One region of the Mesorhizobium sp. M8A.F.Ca.ET.202.01.1.1 genome, then DNA from elsewhere that is predicted to be linked to it. Evidence: predicted binding sites of a transcription regulator. Region 1 holds the regulator's gene; each other region holds the start of a gene.
The links. The regulator PhoB, encoded in region 1, activates phosphate uptake and scavenging genes when phosphate is short. The targets are predictions, from matches to a motif close to TGTCATNNANCTGTCAT.
Positions count from the first base shown of each region.

Region 2: the regulator PhoB is predicted to act here: its motif matches at 4,065-4,081, upstream of EN845_RS03790 (LTA synthase family protein).
Region 3: the regulator PhoB is predicted to act here: its motif matches at 4,159-4,175, upstream of EN845_RS26210 (ceramide glucosyltransferase).

Region 1 is NZ_SRUN01000007.1:227,739-233,794, forward strand. Features, by position in the region: gene pstC (phosphate ABC transporter permease subunit PstC) at 1-849, shown strand, start outside; gene pstA (phosphate ABC transporter permease PstA) at 853-1,704, shown strand; gene pstB (phosphate ABC transporter ATP-binding protein PstB) at 1,701-2,504, shown strand; gene phoU (phosphate signaling complex protein PhoU) at 2,530-3,237, shown strand; gene phoB (phosphate regulon transcriptional regulator PhoB) at 3,256-3,945, shown strand; gene EN845_RS17555 (ROK family protein) at 4,203-5,447, opposite strand; gene xylF (D-xylose ABC transporter substrate-binding protein) at 5,712-6,056, shown strand, end outside.
Region 2 is NZ_SRUN01000001.1:700,648-706,703, forward strand. Features, by position in the region: gene mltG (endolytic transglycosylase MltG) at 1-260, opposite strand, end outside; gene fabF (beta-ketoacyl-ACP synthase II) at 360-1,622, opposite strand; gene EN845_RS03775 (acyl carrier protein) at 1,657-1,893, opposite strand; gene fabG (3-oxoacyl-[acyl-carrier-protein] reductase) at 2,106-2,843, opposite strand; gene fabD (ACP S-malonyltransferase) at 2,901-3,842, opposite strand; gene EN845_RS03790 (LTA synthase family protein) at 4,087-6,048, shown strand.
Region 3 is NZ_SRUN01000013.1:216,998-223,053, reverse strand. Features, by position in the region: gene araD1 (AraD1 family protein) at 1-268, shown strand, start outside; gene EN845_RS26220 (2'-deoxycytidine 5'-triphosphate deaminase) at 320-1,414, opposite strand; SAM riboswitch at 1,555-1,632, shown strand; gene EN845_RS26215 (O-succinylhomoserine sulfhydrylase) at 1,689-2,879, shown strand; gene EN845_RS26210 (ceramide glucosyltransferase) at 2,907-4,058, opposite strand; gene apaG (Co2+/Mg2+ efflux protein ApaG) at 4,279-4,671, shown strand; gene EN845_RS26200 (Hsp33 family molecular chaperone) at 4,907-5,938, opposite strand.

The sequences.
Region 1 (6,056 bases):
GGCGTCGCCATCTCGTTGTTTGCCGGTTCCTGGCAAGCGCTCTCGACCTTCGGCTTCTCCTTTCTGACCACGGAAAGCTGGAACCCGGTGACCGAGAAATTCGGTGCGCTGGCGCCCATCTACGGCACCATCATCACATCCGCCATCGCCATCCTGATTGCCGTGCCGCTCGGCATTGGCATCGCGATCTTTCTCACCGAACTTTGCCCGCGCGCATTGCGGCGCCCGATTGGCATGGCGGTCGAACTGCTCGCCGGCATCCCCTCGATCATCTACGGCATCTGGGGCCTGTTCGTGCTGGCACCGTTCCTGCAGACGACGGTGCAACCCTTTATCATCTGGCTGTTCCATGGTGTTCCCGGGCTCAACAATCTGTTTGCCGGCCCGCCCTATGGTATCGGCCTGCTCACCTCGGCGATGATCCTCGCCATCATGATCCTGCCTTTCATCACCTCGATCACCAAGGACGTGTTCGACACCGTGCCGTCGGTGCTGAAAGAGTCGGCCTACGGCATCGGTTGCACGACCTGGGAAGTGACGCGGCGCGTGGTCATTCCCTATACCCGGATCGGTATCATGGGCGGCGTCATGCTCGCCCTTGGCCGTGCGCTCGGCGAAACGATGGCCGTCACTTTCGTCATCGGCAACGCGCACCGCATCTCGACTTCGCTGTTCGCGCCCGCCACGACGATCTCGGCGACCATCGCCAACGAATTCACCGAAGCCGTTGGCGATCTCTACACCTCCTCGCTGGTGGCGCTCGGCCTGATCCTGTTCGTCATCACCTTCCTCATCCTTGCCATCGCACGCTACATGCTGATGCGCATCGACGCCCGTACGGGAGCCTGACCGATGTCCACAGCCGCATCGCTTCACCAAAGCCGCAAGCGCAGGAATGGCGTGATGATGACGCTGTGCGTCGTCGCCGCCGGCATTGGCCTCGCCTGGCTGGCGCTTATCCTCGGCGCGCTGCTCTACAAGGGCCTGTCCGGCGTCTCGCTGGCCGTGTTCACCGAAATGACGCCTCCGCCCGGCGACGCCGGCGGCCTGCTCAATGCCATCTACGGCAGCGTGGTGATGACGATCATCGCCGTGATCGTCGGCACGCCGATCGGCGTGCTCGCCGGTACCTACATGGCCGAATACGGCCGCTTCTCCAAGCTCACCACCATCGTGCGCTTCATCAACGATATCCTGTTGTCGGCGCCATCGATCATCATCGGCCTGTTCGTCTACGAGCTGATGGTGCGGCCGATGGGACATTTCTCCGCCATTGCCGGCGCCGTTGCGCTGGCCATCCTGGTCATTCCGGTCGTGGTGCGCACCACCGAGGACATGCTCAACCTGGTGCCGAACGCGCTGCGTGAAGCCGGCACCGCGATCGGCGCGCCGCGCTGGGTGGTCATCAAATCTGTCGCTTACCGCGCCGCGCTCTCCGGCATCGTCACCGGCATATTGCTCGCCATCGCCCGCATCTCCGGCGAGACGGCGCCGCTGCTCTTCACCGCGCTCAACAACCAGTTCTGGTCGAGCAATCTCAACGCGCCGATGGCCAGCCTGCCTGTCACCATCTTCCAGTTCGCTCTCAGCCCCTATGAGGAATGGCAGCAACTGGCATGGACCGGCGCACTCATAATCACCCTGACGGTTCTCGGCCTGAGCATTTTCGCCCGCAGCCTTACCGGACGCAGAGAGGACAGATGAAACCGATGTTGTCCACCGAGTTGAACACGCCCGAAGTGGCCGTGGATAAGGCCAAGATCGAGGTCAAGAACCTCAACTTCTACTACGGCCAGTCGAAGGCGTTGAAGGATATCAGCCTGTCGCTGCCCGAGCGCAGCGTCACCGCCTTCATCGGCCCGTCGGGCTGCGGGAAGTCGACGCTGCTGCGCGTCTTCAACCGCATCTACGAGCTCTACCCGAAGCAGAGCGCCGACGGCCAGGTGCTGCTCGACGGCCAGAACATCCTCGACCGCTCGCAGGATCTCAATCTCCTGCGCACCAAGATCGGCATGGTGTTCCAGAAGCCGACGCCGTTCCCGATGTCGATCTACGAGAACATCGCTTTCGGCGTCCGTCTCTACGAGAAGATCAGCAAGTCCGAGATGGACGGCCGTGTCGAACAGGCGCTGAAGCGCGCGGCATTGTGGACCGAGGTCAAGGACAAGCTCAACGCCAGCGGCCTCAGCCTGTCGGGCGGCCAGCAGCAGCGTCTTTGCATCGCCCGCACCGTGGCGGTGAAGCCGGAAGTCATCCTGCTCGACGAACCAGCGTCGGCGCTCGATCCGCTGTCGACCGCCAAGATCGAGGAACTGATCGACGAGCTGCAGGCCGACTACACGATCGTCATCGTCACCCACAACATGCAGCAGGCGGCGCGCGTGTCGCGCCAGACGGCGTTCATGTATCTGGGCGAACTGGTCGAATTCGACAAGACCGAGAAGATCTTCACGTCGCCTCGCGAGAAGCGCACGCAGGACTACATCACCGGCCGCTTCGGCTGATATCACGCATACGAGGACCAGGATCATGGCCGAACACACAGTCGCAGCCTTCGATGAGGATCTCGGACAGATCAGCAGGCTGATCAGCGACATGGGCGATCTCGCCGGCACGATGGTCGGCGGCGCCACCAAGGCTCTGCTGAATTCCGACAACGCGCTGGCACAGCGCGTCGTCTCCGACGACGCCATCATGGATGCGCGCCAGCGCGAACTCGACGACCGCGCCATCACCCTGATCGCCAAGCGCCAGCCGATGGCCGACGATCTGCGTCATGTCGTCGGCTCGATCCGCATGGCGGGCGACCTCGAGCGCATCGGCGACCTTGCCAAGAACATCGCCAAGCGCGTCGGTTCCGTCGGCCTCACCGCCACGCCGCGCGACCTGTCGCACTCGATCGATTCCATGGCGCAGCTGGTGCTGATCCAGGTGCAGGGCGTGGTCGAGGAATATGCGGCCGGCGATGCCGCCGCCCTCGCCAAGCTCAGGAATGACGACGAACGCATCGACGTCAAATACACCTCGGTGTTCCGCGAACTGCTGACCTACATGATGGAGGATCCGCGCAACATCACGGCTTGCACGCATCTCTTGTTCTGCGCCAAGAATCTCGAGCGCATCGGCGACCATGTGACCAACATCGCCGAGAATGCGTATTATGTGCTGACCGGAACGCAACTGCCCGCCAATCGTCCTAAGCAGGACGAGACGGCGATGTCGGCGCCGGCGGCTTGACGATAGGATGATCTGCCAATGATCGCGCCACGCATCATGGTGGTGGAGGACGAGGAGCCGCTCGGCGTGCTCCTCCGCTACAATCTGGAATCGGAAGGCTATCAGGTCGAGGTGGTGACGCGCGGCGACGAAGCCGAGATCCGCCTCCAGGAGAATGTGCCCGACCTCCTGGTGCTCGACTGGATGGTGCCGGCGGTTTCCGGCATCGAACTCTGTCGGCGCCTGCGAATGCGGCCCGAGACCGAGAGGTTGCCGATCATCATGCTGACGGCGCGCGGTGAGGAGAGCGACCGCGTGCGTGGCCTTTCGACCGGCGCCGACGACTATCTGGTCAAGCCGTTCTCGACGCCGGAATTCATGGCCCGGGTCAAGGCGCTGCTGCGTCGCGCCAAGCCGGAAGTGCTGTCCAGCGTGCTCAAGGTCGGCGACATCGTGCTCGACCGTGAATCGCACCGGGTCTATCGCAAGAAGAGCGAAATCCGGCTCGGACCGACCGAGTTCCGGCTGCTCGAATTCATGATGCGCCATCCCGGCCGGGTGTTCTCGCGCAGCCAGTTGCTCGACAATGTCTGGGGCGAGACGATCTATATCGACGAGCGCACGGTGGACGTACATGTCGGCCGGCTGCGCAAAGCGGTCAACAATGGCCGCATGCCCGACGTCATCCGCACCATCCGCGGAGCGGGCTACGCGATCAGGGAAGACTAGGTCGAGGGCGGCTACGCCCCTGACTTCGTCATCCGCGAGCGAAGCGACGCGGCGCAGACCCGAGGATCCATGCCGGGACCTCGACGCGTCGCCGCAGTGCAGAATTCTGCGCCGTTGCACTCTACGATCGAGGTCACGGCATGGATCCCAGGGTCTCCGCGACGCCGCTTCGCGGCTGCTCCGCCCAGGGATCACGACCTTGAGGGCGCTCGGCCAACCTCCAGCATTGGTGGTGATTCATTCACCGGAGCGTTCGCTCAGGCCACGCTCTTCCCAGCACTGCCTCTCGCCTGCACTCCCGGCGCGAAAATCTCCTGGTCGACGAAGGTCAAGGCGCGCATGGCGCAGCCTTCGCGGATGAGCGGCAGTTCGTTCGGCTCGGTGTCGAAGGAAATCGATTCCGAATGCTGGCCGCCGGCGGTCTGGGCGATGGCCTCGCGCAAGGCCGGCTCGATCAGATCGAAGGCGGCGGCACTGACACCGACCATGGCGACCGGCGCCGGGTCGATCAGCGCGAACAGGCTGCCCAGCCCATAGCCCAGCGCCTCGCCCGCCTTGCGATAGGCTTCGCGCTCCGGTCCGTCTTTCTCCCTTGCCGTCGCGGCGAGTGTCCGCATCTGCGCGTCGCTGACATCGGCGACCGGTTCGGCGTCCTCGCCAAGCTGCCTGGCATTACGCCAGATGGCATAGTTGCCGGCATAGGCCTCGACGCAGCCGCGCCGCCCGCAACGGCAGAGCGCGCCGCCCGGGCGATGGATCATGTGGCCGAATTCGCCGCCCGATGAATGGGTGCCGGTGAACAGTTCGCCCTTGAGCACCAGGCCCATGCCGATGCCGTGCGAGAGCAGGATGGCGATGAAGTCGTCGCGGTAGCGTTGAGGGTCGCGCCAGCGCAACGCCACCGCCATCATGTTGCAGTCGTTCTCCATGGTGGCGGGGATGCCGAATTCGGCTTCGAGTATGTCGGCGAAGGCAATGTCCGTCTGCGGCGTGATCGGCGACCACAGCATGGCACGCGCCTTGGTGTCGGTGATGCCCTGGATCGCCAGCGCGATGCGGGCAACACTGCGGATATCGAGATCGGGGTCCTCGATGCGGCGGCGCACTATTGCCGTGCATTCGCCGATCAGCGCCTCGCGCGACATGGTCAGCGTGTCCAGCCGGCGCTGCTCCTCGGCGACCACCTGGCCGGCATAATCGATGACGGCGACGGATAGGAAATTCAGCGACAGCACCACGGTCATCACAGCCGCGGCCTCGGGGTTGAGGCCGAGGCCAACCTGCGGCCGGCCGCGTTTGAGCGAGCCGGCCTCGTTCGGCTTGCCTTCGGTCAGGATACCTTCGCCGATCAGGTCGGCGGATATCGCCGATATGGTCGAGTGGCTGAGGCCAGTGGTGGCGGCGATCTCGGTGCGCGAGGGCTGACCATCCCGGCGCACGGCTGCAATCACCATTGCGCGGTTGCGCCGGCGCAGATCGTCGTGGCGGATTCCCACCGACATGCTTTCCCTCCCGGCTGCCGCGGTTCTTGATCCCCCTCGAATACCTCCGGCAACAGGGTCAAACACTGGCAGAAGCGGCCGGTGCTGTCATTTATTTATTGCGAGGCTCGAAAAAAAATTTCTGGCACCTCAAAATCCATCAGAATCGATGTTGACAGTGTTCTGGCGATGGACCAGTGTTTTTTCGAGGCTCGAAAAAATAGAGCCTTTGTGCCGGCCTTCGGGCCAGTTTGGTCGCGCCATACGCGGCGCAGGGAGGATATCATGAAGAGATTCACAGCCGCCATCCTGGCGGGTGTCGCCATGTCGCTGACACTGGTGTCGGTCGCGCAGGCGAAGGACAAGGTCATCGGCGTTTCCTGGTCCAACTTCCAGGAAGAGCGCTGGAAGACCGACGAGGCCGCCATGAAGAAGGCGATCGAGGCCGCGGGCGACAAGTACATTTCCGCCGATGCGCAGTCCAATCCCGGCAAGCAGCTGACCGATGTCGAGAGCCTGATTTCGCAGGGCGCCAATTCGCTGATCATCCTGGCGCAGGATGCCTCGGCCATCGGTCCGGCGGTGCAGAAAGCGCTCGACGAGGGCATTCCGGTCGTCGGCTATGACCGC
Region 2 (6,056 bases), on a different contig from region 1:
CCATTGGCGGAAGGGCCGGGTTCGGTAAACTCCTGCTTGCCGAAATAGAGGGCCACGCCTGCCGCCAGAACCATCAGCATCACCGAGGAGATGACGAAGTTCATGAACACGACGATCTGGCTGCGCGAAGCGCGCGACCGTTTCGGCGGCGGCGTTCCAGCCTCCGGCCGCAGCGCCTCGCTTGCCGTCTTCGGCACGATCGGCCCGGTATTCGCCGGCCTTTGCCCGAATTCTCCGTTGCCTGACGGATTTGTGTTCATTTCGCCCTACCGTTCGATCTCTCAACGAATCCCCTGCGGCAGAGTAGGGGCGAATATGGCAAAATTGACGGCACGCCAAAGCACCGCCCGGCAGCTCGGTCAGCCATTATAACGCTGGAAGACCAGCGAGGCGTTGGTGCCGCCGAAGCCGAAGGAATTGGACAGTGCCACGTCGATCTGGCGCGGGCGCGGCTTGTTCGGCACCAGGTCGATCGCGGTTTCGCGCTCGGGATTGTCGAGGTTGATGGTCGCCGGTGCGATATTGTCACGGATGGCGAGGATCGAAAAGATCGCTTCGGCGGCACCGGCCGCGCCCAGCAAATGGCCGATCGACGACTTGGTCGACGACATCGAAATCTTGGAAGCCGCATTGCCGACCAGCCGCTCGACAGCGCCGAGTTCGATCGTATCGGCCATGGTCGAGGTGCCGTGCGCATTGATGTAGTCGACATCGGCCGGCGTAAGCTTTGCCCGCTTCAGCGCCGCGGTCATGCAACGGAAAGCTCCGTCGCCATCTTCGGCCGGCGCGGTGATGTGATAGGCGTCGCCGGTCAGACCGTAGCCGGTCACCTCGGCATAGATCTTGGCGCCGCGCGCCTTGGCATGCTCGAGCTCTTCCAGAACCACGACACCGGCCCCCTCGCCCATGACGAAGCCGTCGCGGTCGCGGTCGTAGGGCCGCGAGGCGGTTTGCGGGGTGTCGTTGCGCTCGGTCGAGAGTGCCCGGCAGGCCGCGAAGCCGGCGAGCGAAAGTCGGGTCACCGGCGATTCGGCGCCGCCGGCCAGCATGATGTCGGCATCGCCGAAGATGATCAGCCGGGCGGCGTCGCCAATGGCGTGCGCGCCGGTCGAGCAAGCGGTGACGACAGCGTGGTTGGGGCCTTTCAATCCGTGCCGGATCGAAACCTGGCCCGACACGAGATTGATGATGTTTCCGGGAATGAAGAATGGGCTGATGCGGCGCGGGCCGCGTTCCTTCAGGATGATCGCGTTCTCGGCGATGCCCTCGAGACCGCCGATGCCGGAGCCGATCAGCACACCGGTGGCGCAACGCTCTTCTTCGGTGGAAGGCTGCCAGCCGGAATCCTTCAGCGCTTCATCGGCGGCCGCGATCCCGTACAGGATGAAGTCGCCGATCTTGCGAAGTTCCTTCGGCTCGAGAATGGCTTCGGGATTGAGCGTACCGTTGGAGCCGTCGCCACGCGGAATGACGTGGGCGATCTTGCAGGCAAGATCGTCCACTTCGAACTCGGTGACGCGCTTGGCAGCGCTGCGGCCGGTCAGCAGTTGCTTCCAGCCGTGCTCGAAGCCCATGCCGAACGGCGAAACCAGGCCAAGGCCCGTGACGACGACACGCCTCATCGCAGGTCCTCCCCGGTGACGACTGCGGAAAGCGTCAGGCCGAAGCCTTGTCGATGTACTTCACCGCATCGCCAACGGTCAGAATGGTCTCTGCTGCGTCGTCGGGGATCTCGACGCCGAATTCTTCTTCGAACGCCATGACGAGTTCAACCGTGTCGAGGCTGTCAGCGCCCAGATCATCGATGAAGCTCGCCTGCTCCGTCACTTTGTCGGCATCGACGCCAAGGTGCTCGATGACGATCTTCTTGACGCGCTCTGCGGTGTCACTCATTTGGGGCATCCTCGTCTTTTGTTTGTCTGTCTTCGTTAGCGGGCGGAATGCCGCTAATCAAGCTGAAAGATGGTCCTGCCGGAAACGCAACGGCCACGGACCGGTTTTTGCCCGAACCGCCGGGTTGCGGGCCGCATTACACGAAAAATTGCCGAGGTCCAAGCCGAAATGGTGGGTTTTCACAGCGCGGCGATGTTGCTGCCGGAGCTCGCTCAGATCATCGCCATGCCGCCATTCACGTGGATGGTTTGCCCGGTTACGTAGGCGGCCTCGTTCGAAGCCAGATAAGCAACGGCGGACGCCACTTCGGCACTGGTGCCCATGCGCTTCGTCGGGATCGCCGCCATGATCGCCTCTTTCTGCTTCTCGTTGAGCTTGTCGGTCATCGCCGATTCGATGAAGCCCGGAGCGACGCAGTTGACGGTGATGTTGCGGGTGGCGATTTCCTGCGCCAGCGATTTGGACAAGCCGATCATGCCGGCCTTGGAGGCGCAGTAGTTCGCCTGGCCGGGATTGCCGGTCACGCCGACCACCGATGTGATGTTGATGATGCGGCCATGGCGGCGGCGCATCATCGGGTGGGTCAGTTCACGGGTCAGCCGGAAAACGGCGGTGAGATTGACCTCCAGCACCGTATCCCAGTCGGCGTCCGACATGCGCACGAACAGGCCGTCCTTGGTGATGCCGGCATTGTTGACCAGGATATCGACGCCCTCGAGATCGGCCTCCGCCTTCTGGCCGAGTGTCTTGACCTCGTCACGGTTCGACAGGTTGGCCGGGAACAGCTTGACCCGATCGCCCAGTTCGGAGGCCAGCGTTTCCAGTTTCTCGACGCGCGTGCCGTGCAGGCCGACGATCGCGCCCTGCGCATGCAGCACCCTGGCGATCGCCTCGCCGATGCCCCCCGATGCGCCGGTGACAAGCGCCTTGCGGCCGGTCAATTCGAACATTTTTGTCTCCAGGTTGAGAAGAGGGCGCCCCTTATAGGGATGGTCTCAAATGGCGCTTTATGCAAGCGCCGCAAGTGCCGCCTCGACCTCGGCCGAGGAACCGACGGACGCGGTGGCGATATCGCGGTTGATGCGGCGAGCCAGTCCCGAAAGCACCTTGCCGGCACCGATCTCGTAAAGCGTGGTGATGCCGTTGGCGCCGAACCATTCCACCGTTTCGCGCCAGCGCACGCGACCGGTCACCTGCTCGACCAAGCGCCCGGCGATCTCGTCGGGATCGGTCGACGGCTGCACCGATACGTTGGACACGACGGGAACGACTGGCGCGGTCTTTGCCACGCCGGCAAGCGCCTCGCGCATGACGTTGGCCGCCGGCGCCATCAGCGCCGAATGGAAGGGCGCCGACACCTGCAGCATCAGCGCACGCTTGGCGCCCTTATCGGTGCACAGTTTCGCTGCCAGCTCGACCGCGACCTTTGCACCTGAGATGACCAGCTGGCCGCCGCCATTGTCGTTGGCGATCTGGCAAATCGAGCCCTTGGCGGCCTCGGCGCAGGCATCTTCGACATCGGCCTGCTCCAACCCGATGATCGCCGCCATGGCGCCCTCGCCGGCCGGCACCGCCGCCTGCATGGCGTTACCGCGAATGCGCAGCAGACGAGCGGCATCGGCGACGGAAACGAAGCCGGCGGCGGCGAGTGCCGAATATTCGCCCAGCGAATGGCCGGCGACATAGGCGACCTGGTCCTTCAGCGAGAAACCGCGCGCTTCCAGCGCCCTGATCGCCGCCAGCGATACCGCCATCAGGGCCGGCTGCGCGTTGGCCGTCAGCGTCAAGGTCTCTTCGGGACCTTCCCAGATCAGCTTCGACAGGTTTTCGCCGAGCGCATCATCGACTTCCTGGAAGACCCTGCGCGCTTCGGGAAAGGCATCGGCGAGATCCTTGCCCATGCCGACAGCCTGGCTGCCCTGTCCTGGAAAGGTAAATGCGACGGCCATGCGAGGGCTCCCCAGACTGGTTCTGCTTGCGTGATACTACGAATTTTCCCTGCCTGTGACGCAAGGCAGGCCGCCAAGTCAAGCCACTTCAGCCCATGCCGAAGGCCGTATCCTTGAGCGAGTGCCTGTTCCGAAAGGGCTTTTTGGCGATCACACCTGATGAAAACCGCTCACGAATCGTTTGCTGGCTCTTCTTATTTCCGTCACAGGCGCTAGCTTTGCGTGACAATTATATGACAATCGAATGACGTGGGTTGTCTTTGGGTGGGAAGTTAAAGTGGCAAAGAGTTCGAAACGTGCCGGCAACGCCGCGCCGCAATTCCTGGAAGACGATCCGTCCACCGGCTATCTGCCGGGCCGGCGATGGCCGGTCGTCCGCTACGGGCTGATCAGCCTGGCGATCTCGGCCGTCATGGTGTTCGCCATCGAACTGATCGTGCGCGGTGATGTCGCCGGCACCGTTTCCTTCTTCCTGCAGCCGTTCAAGCCGGGCTGGACCACCATCGTCGTGTTCGCGCTGGTCCTGATCGGCCTCGATGCCGTGCTCGGCCGCAGTCATCAAAGCCTGATGATCGTCGCGCCGCTGACCCTATCGCTGGCCTTTGTCGGCCACCAGAAGTCGCATTATCTCGGCGACCCGCTCTATCCGACGGACTTCCTTTACGCCCGACAGATCTTCGCGCTGTTGCCTCTGCTGGTGCGCGAGCGGCCAATGACCGCGCTCGCCATGGTCGCGGGCATCGTGGTCGGCCTGTCCCTGCTCGTCTACGGCTGGCGTCTTTGGCGCCGCAAGGTTCCAGCCCTCAGCCACAAGGGCCGCCTCGCCCGGCTGACGCTGGCGGTGCCACTGCTCGCCTTCTTCGTCTCAATCATGGACTACGCCACCTTCTCGTGGACCAGGGACCGGCTGCAGATCATCCCGATTATGTGGGACCAGAAGGAAAACTACGCCTCCAACGGCTTTGCGCTCGCCTTCGCGCTCAACGTGCCGATGGCGCACGTCTCTGCCCCGCCGGGCTATTCCGACAAGGCAATCGCGGCGATCGACAGGCCCGATGTGAGCGCCTCGGTGCCGGCCCAGAAGCCAGACATCATCATCGTCATGAGCGAATCCTTCTGGGATTCGACCAAGCTGCCCGGCGTCACCATCACGCCCGATCCGATCCCCAATGTGCGGTCGCTCCGCTCGGGCTCGATGTTCTCGCCCGAATTCGGCGGCATGACCGCCAATATCGAATTCGAAGCGCTGACCGGGTTCTCGAACGCCTTCCTGCCGGCCGGTAGCATCCCCTACCAGCAGTATGTACGCACCCCGACGCCATCGATGGCGACCTTCCTGAAGAGCGAAGGCTATAGGGCACGCGCCATCCATCCAGGCACCAACTGGTTCTGGAATCGCGGCGCCGTCTATGCCGATTTCGGCTTCAACGACTTCAAATCGGAAGAAACGCTGCCGCCTATGGAAAAGCGCGGACCGCTGGCATCCGACGCCGCGATGACCGACGAGATCATCCGCGAAGCCGACGCCAGCGACGACCCCGTCTTCTTCTTCGCGGTCAGCCTGCAGAACCATGGCCCGTATGAGCCGAACCGTTATTCGAACCCGACCCACTCGGTGCAGGCGCCGATCAGCCAGTGGGCGCGGGACTCGCTGCTCTCCTACGCCGAGGGTTCAGCCGACGCGGACCGCGGCCTCGAGCGGCTGATCGAATGGGCCAAGACGCGCGAGCGGCCAACGATTGTCGCCTTTTTCGGTGACCACCTGCCGCCGCTCGGGCCGGTCTATGTCGAGACCGGCTTCCTGAAGGACAACGTCGCGCCCCGCAAGGAACCGACGCCGGAAGCCGCTCTCGAACATCACGCGACTCCGCTGATCATCTGGTCGAACCGTTCGGGCCCGGTCGAGAATCTGGGGACGGTGAGTCCTGCGTTCCTGCCCTATCATATCCTCACCGCCGCGGGCATCACCCACCCCTACTACACCGGCTTCCTGGGCGAGATGCGGGAGCGCTATCGCGTTGTCGACCGCAACCTGCTGCTCACGCCGGCCGGCGCGGCCACGGCCGACTGGTCGCGTCAGAAAGAGATCGACCCGGCGATCCGCGACTTCCGGCTGATCCAGTACGACATGATGTTCGGCAAGCGCCATGCCGCGCCCGACTTCTTCCCCGAGACGGTCGACAAGGTTGTCGCCCATACGAGTTGAGGTCTGGA
Region 3 (6,056 bases), on a different contig from region 1:
ATTGTGGGAGAAGCCGTTCCTGTCGGGCGAAACGAACATGTCGCACACCATCGCCAATCTCGAACACCACCACTTCAAATATTCGGCCTTCCGCCAGCCGGGCGACGTGCATGTGCATATGTTCGGCACCGCGACGCTATCCTTCGCCGACGGCATCAACACGGAAGCAGGCGACGTGTTCGAGATCGAGGCAGGGGATTTCGGCCTGCCGCTGCGCAACCCGCTGGAAATCGAAAAGCCGGTGAAGGTGGCGGTGAAGGCGCTGTAAAAGCCACGGGGGCGTCATCCCCCTCTCGTGGGGAGATCGGCAGCTTCGACCTTAGCGCACCGCGCGGAAATGCTTTGAGAGCTTGAGGCCTTGCGCCTGGTAGTTCGAGCCCAGGTCGGTGCCGTAAAGCGCCCGCGGCCGCTTCAGCATGTGCTCGTAGACCAGCCGGCCGACGATCTGGCCATGGTCGAGGATGAACGGGACTTCGTGGCTGCGCACTTCGAGCACCGCCCGGCTGCCGGTGCCGCCGGACGCCGAATGGCCGAACCCCGGATCGAAAAAGCCGGCATAGTGGACACGGAACTCGCCGACCAGCGGATCGAAGGGCGTCATCTCGGCGGCGTAGAGCGGCGGCACATGCACCGCCTCCTGGCTGACGAGGATGTAGAACTCGTCGGGATCGAGCACCAGTTCGCCGGCGCCGCTCTTGTGGATCGGCTCCCAGAAATCGACGACGTCCTGTGCGGCACGCTTGTCGACATCGACGAGGCCGGTGTGGTGCTTGCCGCGATAGCCGACCAGCCCATCCTTGTCGCCATTGAGATCGATCGACAGCGCGATGCCGCCGCCGGAAATGTTCGGCGGATCGGTGGCGACCAGCATTTCGGCGTTGTGCAATTCATGCAGTTCGGCTTCCGATAGCAGTGCGTTGCCTGTACGGAAGCGGATCTGCGACAGGCGCGAACCGGTGCGCACGACGATCGGAAAAGTGCGCGGACTGACCTCGAGATAGAGCGGGCCGTGATAGCCGGCGGCGATCTTGTCGAACTCGTGGCCGCGATCGGTCATGACGCGGGTGAAGATGTCGAGCCGCCCGGTCGAGCTCTTCGGATTGGCCGAAGCCGAAATGCCAGCCGGCAGGGCCAGACTTTCGAGCAGCGGCACGATATAGACGCAGCCGGTTTCGAGAACCGCGCCTTCGGTCAGATTAATCTCGTGGAGTTGCAGCCGATCGAGCTTTTCCGAGACCTTGTGGTTGGGGCCGGGCAGGAACGAGGCGCGCACCCGCCAGGCCTTTTTCCCCAATCTGAGATCAAGGCTCGCCGGCTGGATCTGATCGGCATCGAGCGCGCGCGGCGACTTCAGCGCGCCGGACTTGAACAGCGCCGAAATGTCCTGATCAGGAAGAATGCCTGTCTGCCGCAAAGTCTGGCTCCGCCCAAGACTGGTCTCTTTTGGTGCAGGTTCTTGCCGCAAAACCACCGGGCACTTTTGCGGAACCTGCCTTGGTACAAACCTCTTAATGAAGCCGGCAATTGACGCAAGCGTGGCGCGGGTCTAAAGGGTCGTTATCCCGTGGTGATTTGGCCGGTCGGCTTGCAGCCACGTTAAACAAGTCGCTAAAGGACCGTCGGGCCGCAAGGCCGTATGGACCGGTTGCGACTTTCGCGGCCGGTTTTTTTGTGTCTGGAACAAAGCGATGAGCACCAAGAAGCGCAACTGGAAACCTCAGACGGCACTCGTGCATGGCGGAACCCTGCGTTCCCAATTCGGCGAAACCGCCGAGGCGATGTACCTGACCCAGGGCTATGTCTATAAAACCGCCCAGGCGGCGGAAGCCCGCTTCAAGGGCGAAGAGCCTGGCTTCATCTATTCGCGTTACGCCAACCCGACCGTCGACATGTTCGAAAAGCGCATGTGCGCTCTCGAAGGCGCCGAGGACGCGCGCGCCACGGCGTCGGGCATGGCGGCGGTGACCGCGGCCCTTCTGTGCAGCGTCAAGGCCGGCGATCATATCATTGCGGCGCGCGCGCTGTTCGGCTCCTGTCGCTGGGTGGTCGAGACGCTGGCGCCGCGCTATGGCATCGAGGCGACCTTGGTCGACGGCACCGATATCGCCAATTGGGAAAAGGCGGTCAGGCCGAACACCAAGCTGTTCTTCCTGGAAAGCCCGACCAATCCGACGCTGGAAGTCGTCGACATATCAGCCGTCGCCTCGCTTGCCAATTCGATCGGCGCGCGGCTTGTCGTCGACAATGTCTTCGCCACGCCGCTGCAGCAGAAGCCGTTGCAGCTTGGTGCGCACATCGTCGTCTACTCGGCCACCAAGCATATTGACGGCCAGGGCCGTTGCCTCGGCGGCGTCATCCTGTCGGACAAGAAGTGGATCGACGAAAACCTGCACGACTATTTCCGCCACACCGGCCCCAGCCTGTCGCCGTTCAATGCCTGGACCTTGCTGAAGGGGCTCGAAACGCTGCCGCTGCGCGTGCGCCAGCAGACGGAAAGCGCCGGCAGGATCGCCGACTTCCTGGCCGAGCAGCCGCAGATCGCCCGCGTCATCTATCCCGGCCGCGCCGACCATCCGCAGGCCGCCATCGTCAAGAAGCAGATGTCGGGCGGCTCGACGCTGATCTGCCTCGACGTCAAGGGCGGCAAGCCGGCGGCCTTCGCGCTGCAGAACGCCCTCGACATCGTGCTGATCTCGAACAATCTCGGCGATGCCAAGAGCCTGATCACCCATCCGGCGACGACGACGCACAAGAACCTGAGCGACGAGGCCCGCGCCGAACTCGGCATCGGGCCAGGGACGCTCAGGCTGTCGGTCGGCCTGGAGGACGCCGACGACCTGCTGGAAGACATCGCGCAGGCGCTGAAGACCGCCAAATAGGCTGTTTGGGAGCGTCGGTCGCGGCGATCAGGCGCGCGACGGCGTCTCCTCCAGTTCGGCCGCCTTGGTGCGGATGGTCATTACGTTGCCGCGCCAGTCGACGGCGCCGCCGAGCCAGCCGCGCGCCCAGAGGGTTGGGAGCATCACGTCCCGCGCAATCATGGCCGCGACCATGCGCGGCGACAGGTACCAGCCCTTGGACAAGGCCAGTGCGCACTCCGGAAGGTAGAAGGCCGCCAACACGGCAATCGCGGTTGCCCAGAGGCTGATGCCGGCGCTCGCCGCAGCAACCAGGGCAAGCGCGAGAGGCACCGCCGCGCCGGTCAGGATTTCGGGCGCGAAGAACAGCGGGAAGGTGACGCGGCGCAGGCGCGCCCAGCGGGCCTGACGCGACCAGATCTCGCCAAGCGTGCGCTGGCCGAGCGGCTGCTCGAAGGGCGCGGCAACGAGATTGACGCGCAAGCCGAGGCCGTTCACCAGCTTGGTGGCGGCAGCGTCCTCGGCGATCTCGGCGGCCAGCGCCCGAATGCCGCCATTGGCATCCAGCATCGGCTTGTTCCACAGCATGCTCTTGCCCTGGGCAAAGCCGAGGCCGAGCGCCTCGCCGGCATACTGCCAGCGGGCCTGCAATGTGTTAAGGAAGGCGCATTCGACATCGGCCCAGAAACCCTCGGGCCGCGAGCCGATCGGCGTCGAGCAGACAAGGCCGGTGTCGGGCCGCCATGCCGCCATCATGTGCTCGACATAGTTCCTCGGCATCAGGACGTTGGAATCGGCAAGGATGACCCAGTTGTGGCGTGCCGCTTCCCAACCCTTGACGCAATTGTTGAGCTTTGGATTGGCGCTGACGCGGTCGTCACCGATCAGCAGCCGGGCCGGCACCTTGGGAAACCGGGCAATCGCCCTGTTTATCAGTTTGACCACCGGATCGTCGGGATGGGCGACGCAGAAGATCAGTTCGTAGCGTGGCCAGTCGAGGGCGAAGGCGCGTTCCAGCGTCTCATGCGTGAACGGCTCGACGCCCCGCGACGGGACGACGATCGAGACCGGTTGCGGCTTGCCGGCTGGCGGGGCGATCGTGTTGCGCCGTTTCAGCTGTGAAGCGGCGAGCGAAATGCTGGCGGCGTTTGAAAGGATGAGTGCGGTCGAAAGCGAGGCGGCTATGAAGGTGAGTTCCATCGAGATCTGGTCACTCCGGAAAGGCGGCCGGCATCGTGGCCGTTTTCAACAGTTCGACAGAGCGCCGAGTCGCCCGGTTCGTGCACACCACCATTGTCGTGTGTCACTTAAATGACATTCTTTGCCGGCACCTGCGGTTCAAGGTCAGCCGCGACAAGACGCGCACGTTGACCTGCTCACCGGGAGCGCTGAAAGTCATCGGGTTGTTTTGGAGCCGCTCATGTACCGCGCCGTGACGCGCAACATCGAAGTGCAGGTCAGGCCGTTCTATCTCGAGGACCGTTCGGATCCCTCGGAGAACCGCTATGTCTGGGGCTATCAGATAACGATCGACAACCAGTCGGACGAGTTCGTGCAGTTGTTGTCGCGCTATTGGCACATCACCGATGGCGCCGGCCGGGTCGAGGAAGTGCGCGGGCCGGGCGTTGTCGGCGACCAGCCGGAACTCAATCCCGGCGACAGCTATCAATACACGTCCGGCTGCCCGCTCTCGACACCGTCCGGGATCATGGTCGGACGCTACACGATGCGCAACAAGCGCGGCGAGACCTTCGACATCGCCATCCCCGCCTTCTCGCTCGATCTGCCGGGGACAAGGCGCACGGTGAATTAGCGTCTTTTCTCCCGTCACTATACGGGGGAGTTGAGGAATGGTCCGCGAAGCGGACGAAAAGCCAATTGCTTGGCTTTTCGAGTGACGACCGTCCGGCAGGACAATGAGGGCAGCGCCGAGCTTGCGAGAATTTCTTCAGATAGAGCCAAGGAGCTCCTGTACTAACGCTGGCGCTGCCCCTCATCCGCCTGCCGGCACCTTCTCCCCGTATAGTGACGGGGAGAAGGGACTAGCTTTACTGAGCCGCAAACTCGGCCGGATCGAAGTCGTACTGGGTCGAGCAGAACTCGCAGGCGACGTGGATGCCGCCATCCTCGGTGCTGTCCTTGATCTCCTGCGCGGAGAAGCCTTCGAGGATATCGCGGATCTTGTCCCTGGAGCACGAGCACTGGTCGGTGACCGGGACGCCGCCGAAGACGCGCACGCCATGCTCGTGGAACAAGCGATAGAGCAGCCGCTCGGCGCCGATGGTCGGGTCGATCAGCTCGGTCGGCTCGATGGTGCCCAGCAAGGCGAGGAGTTCCTGCCAGGAATTATCGGCCGGATCGTGGACTTCCTCGCGCGGATCGCCATCGCCACCCGGCAGGTCCGGGACGCGCATGCGCTCGGGCGATTGCGGCAGGAACTGCGCCAGTATGCCGCCGGCGCGCCACTGCTCGCGCGCACCGCCGATACCGGGCGTCAGCAGCTTGGCGACCGAGAGCCTGATATCCGTCGGGATCTGTTCCGACTGGCGGAAATAGGTGCGCGCCGCGTCTTCCAGCGTTTCGCCGTCGAGCTGGACGATGCCCTGATAGCGCTGCGTATGGGCGCCCTGATCGATGGTCAGCGCCAGCACGCCGCTGCCAAGCAGCGTTTGCTGCGAGGTCTCGCCGGCCGCGACCAGCGCTTCGAGCCGATCCGCGTCGAAACGCGCATAGGCGCGCAGCGCCGAGGGCGTGGAAAAGTCCGCGACCAGCATGTCGACAGGCCCGTCGGTACCGGTCTGCAGGATGAACTTGCCTTCGAACTTGAGCGAGGTGCCGAGCAGCACCGTCAGCACACAGGCTTCCGCCAGCAGGCGGGCGACCGGCTCGGGATAGTCGTGGCGGCCAAGGATGGCGTCGAGCATCGGCCCGAGCTGCACCGTGCGGCCACGCACGTCGAGCGGACCGACTTCGAAGGGAACGACGTGATCGTCGCCGGCGTAGCCGAACTCGCCGAGTTTGGGGTGATGTTCAGTCACTTGATGGCTTTCCAACATGACAAAGCTCCAGGGCGCGGCCATGCGGCCCTGGTGGGCACATGCGTCCAAACGCGCTTGATTTGCGTGATGCGGCGCAGATAGGCATCGCGCCCCCGCAGATCAAGCGCCTGGGCATTTCAGGCGCCAAGACATATCAAGC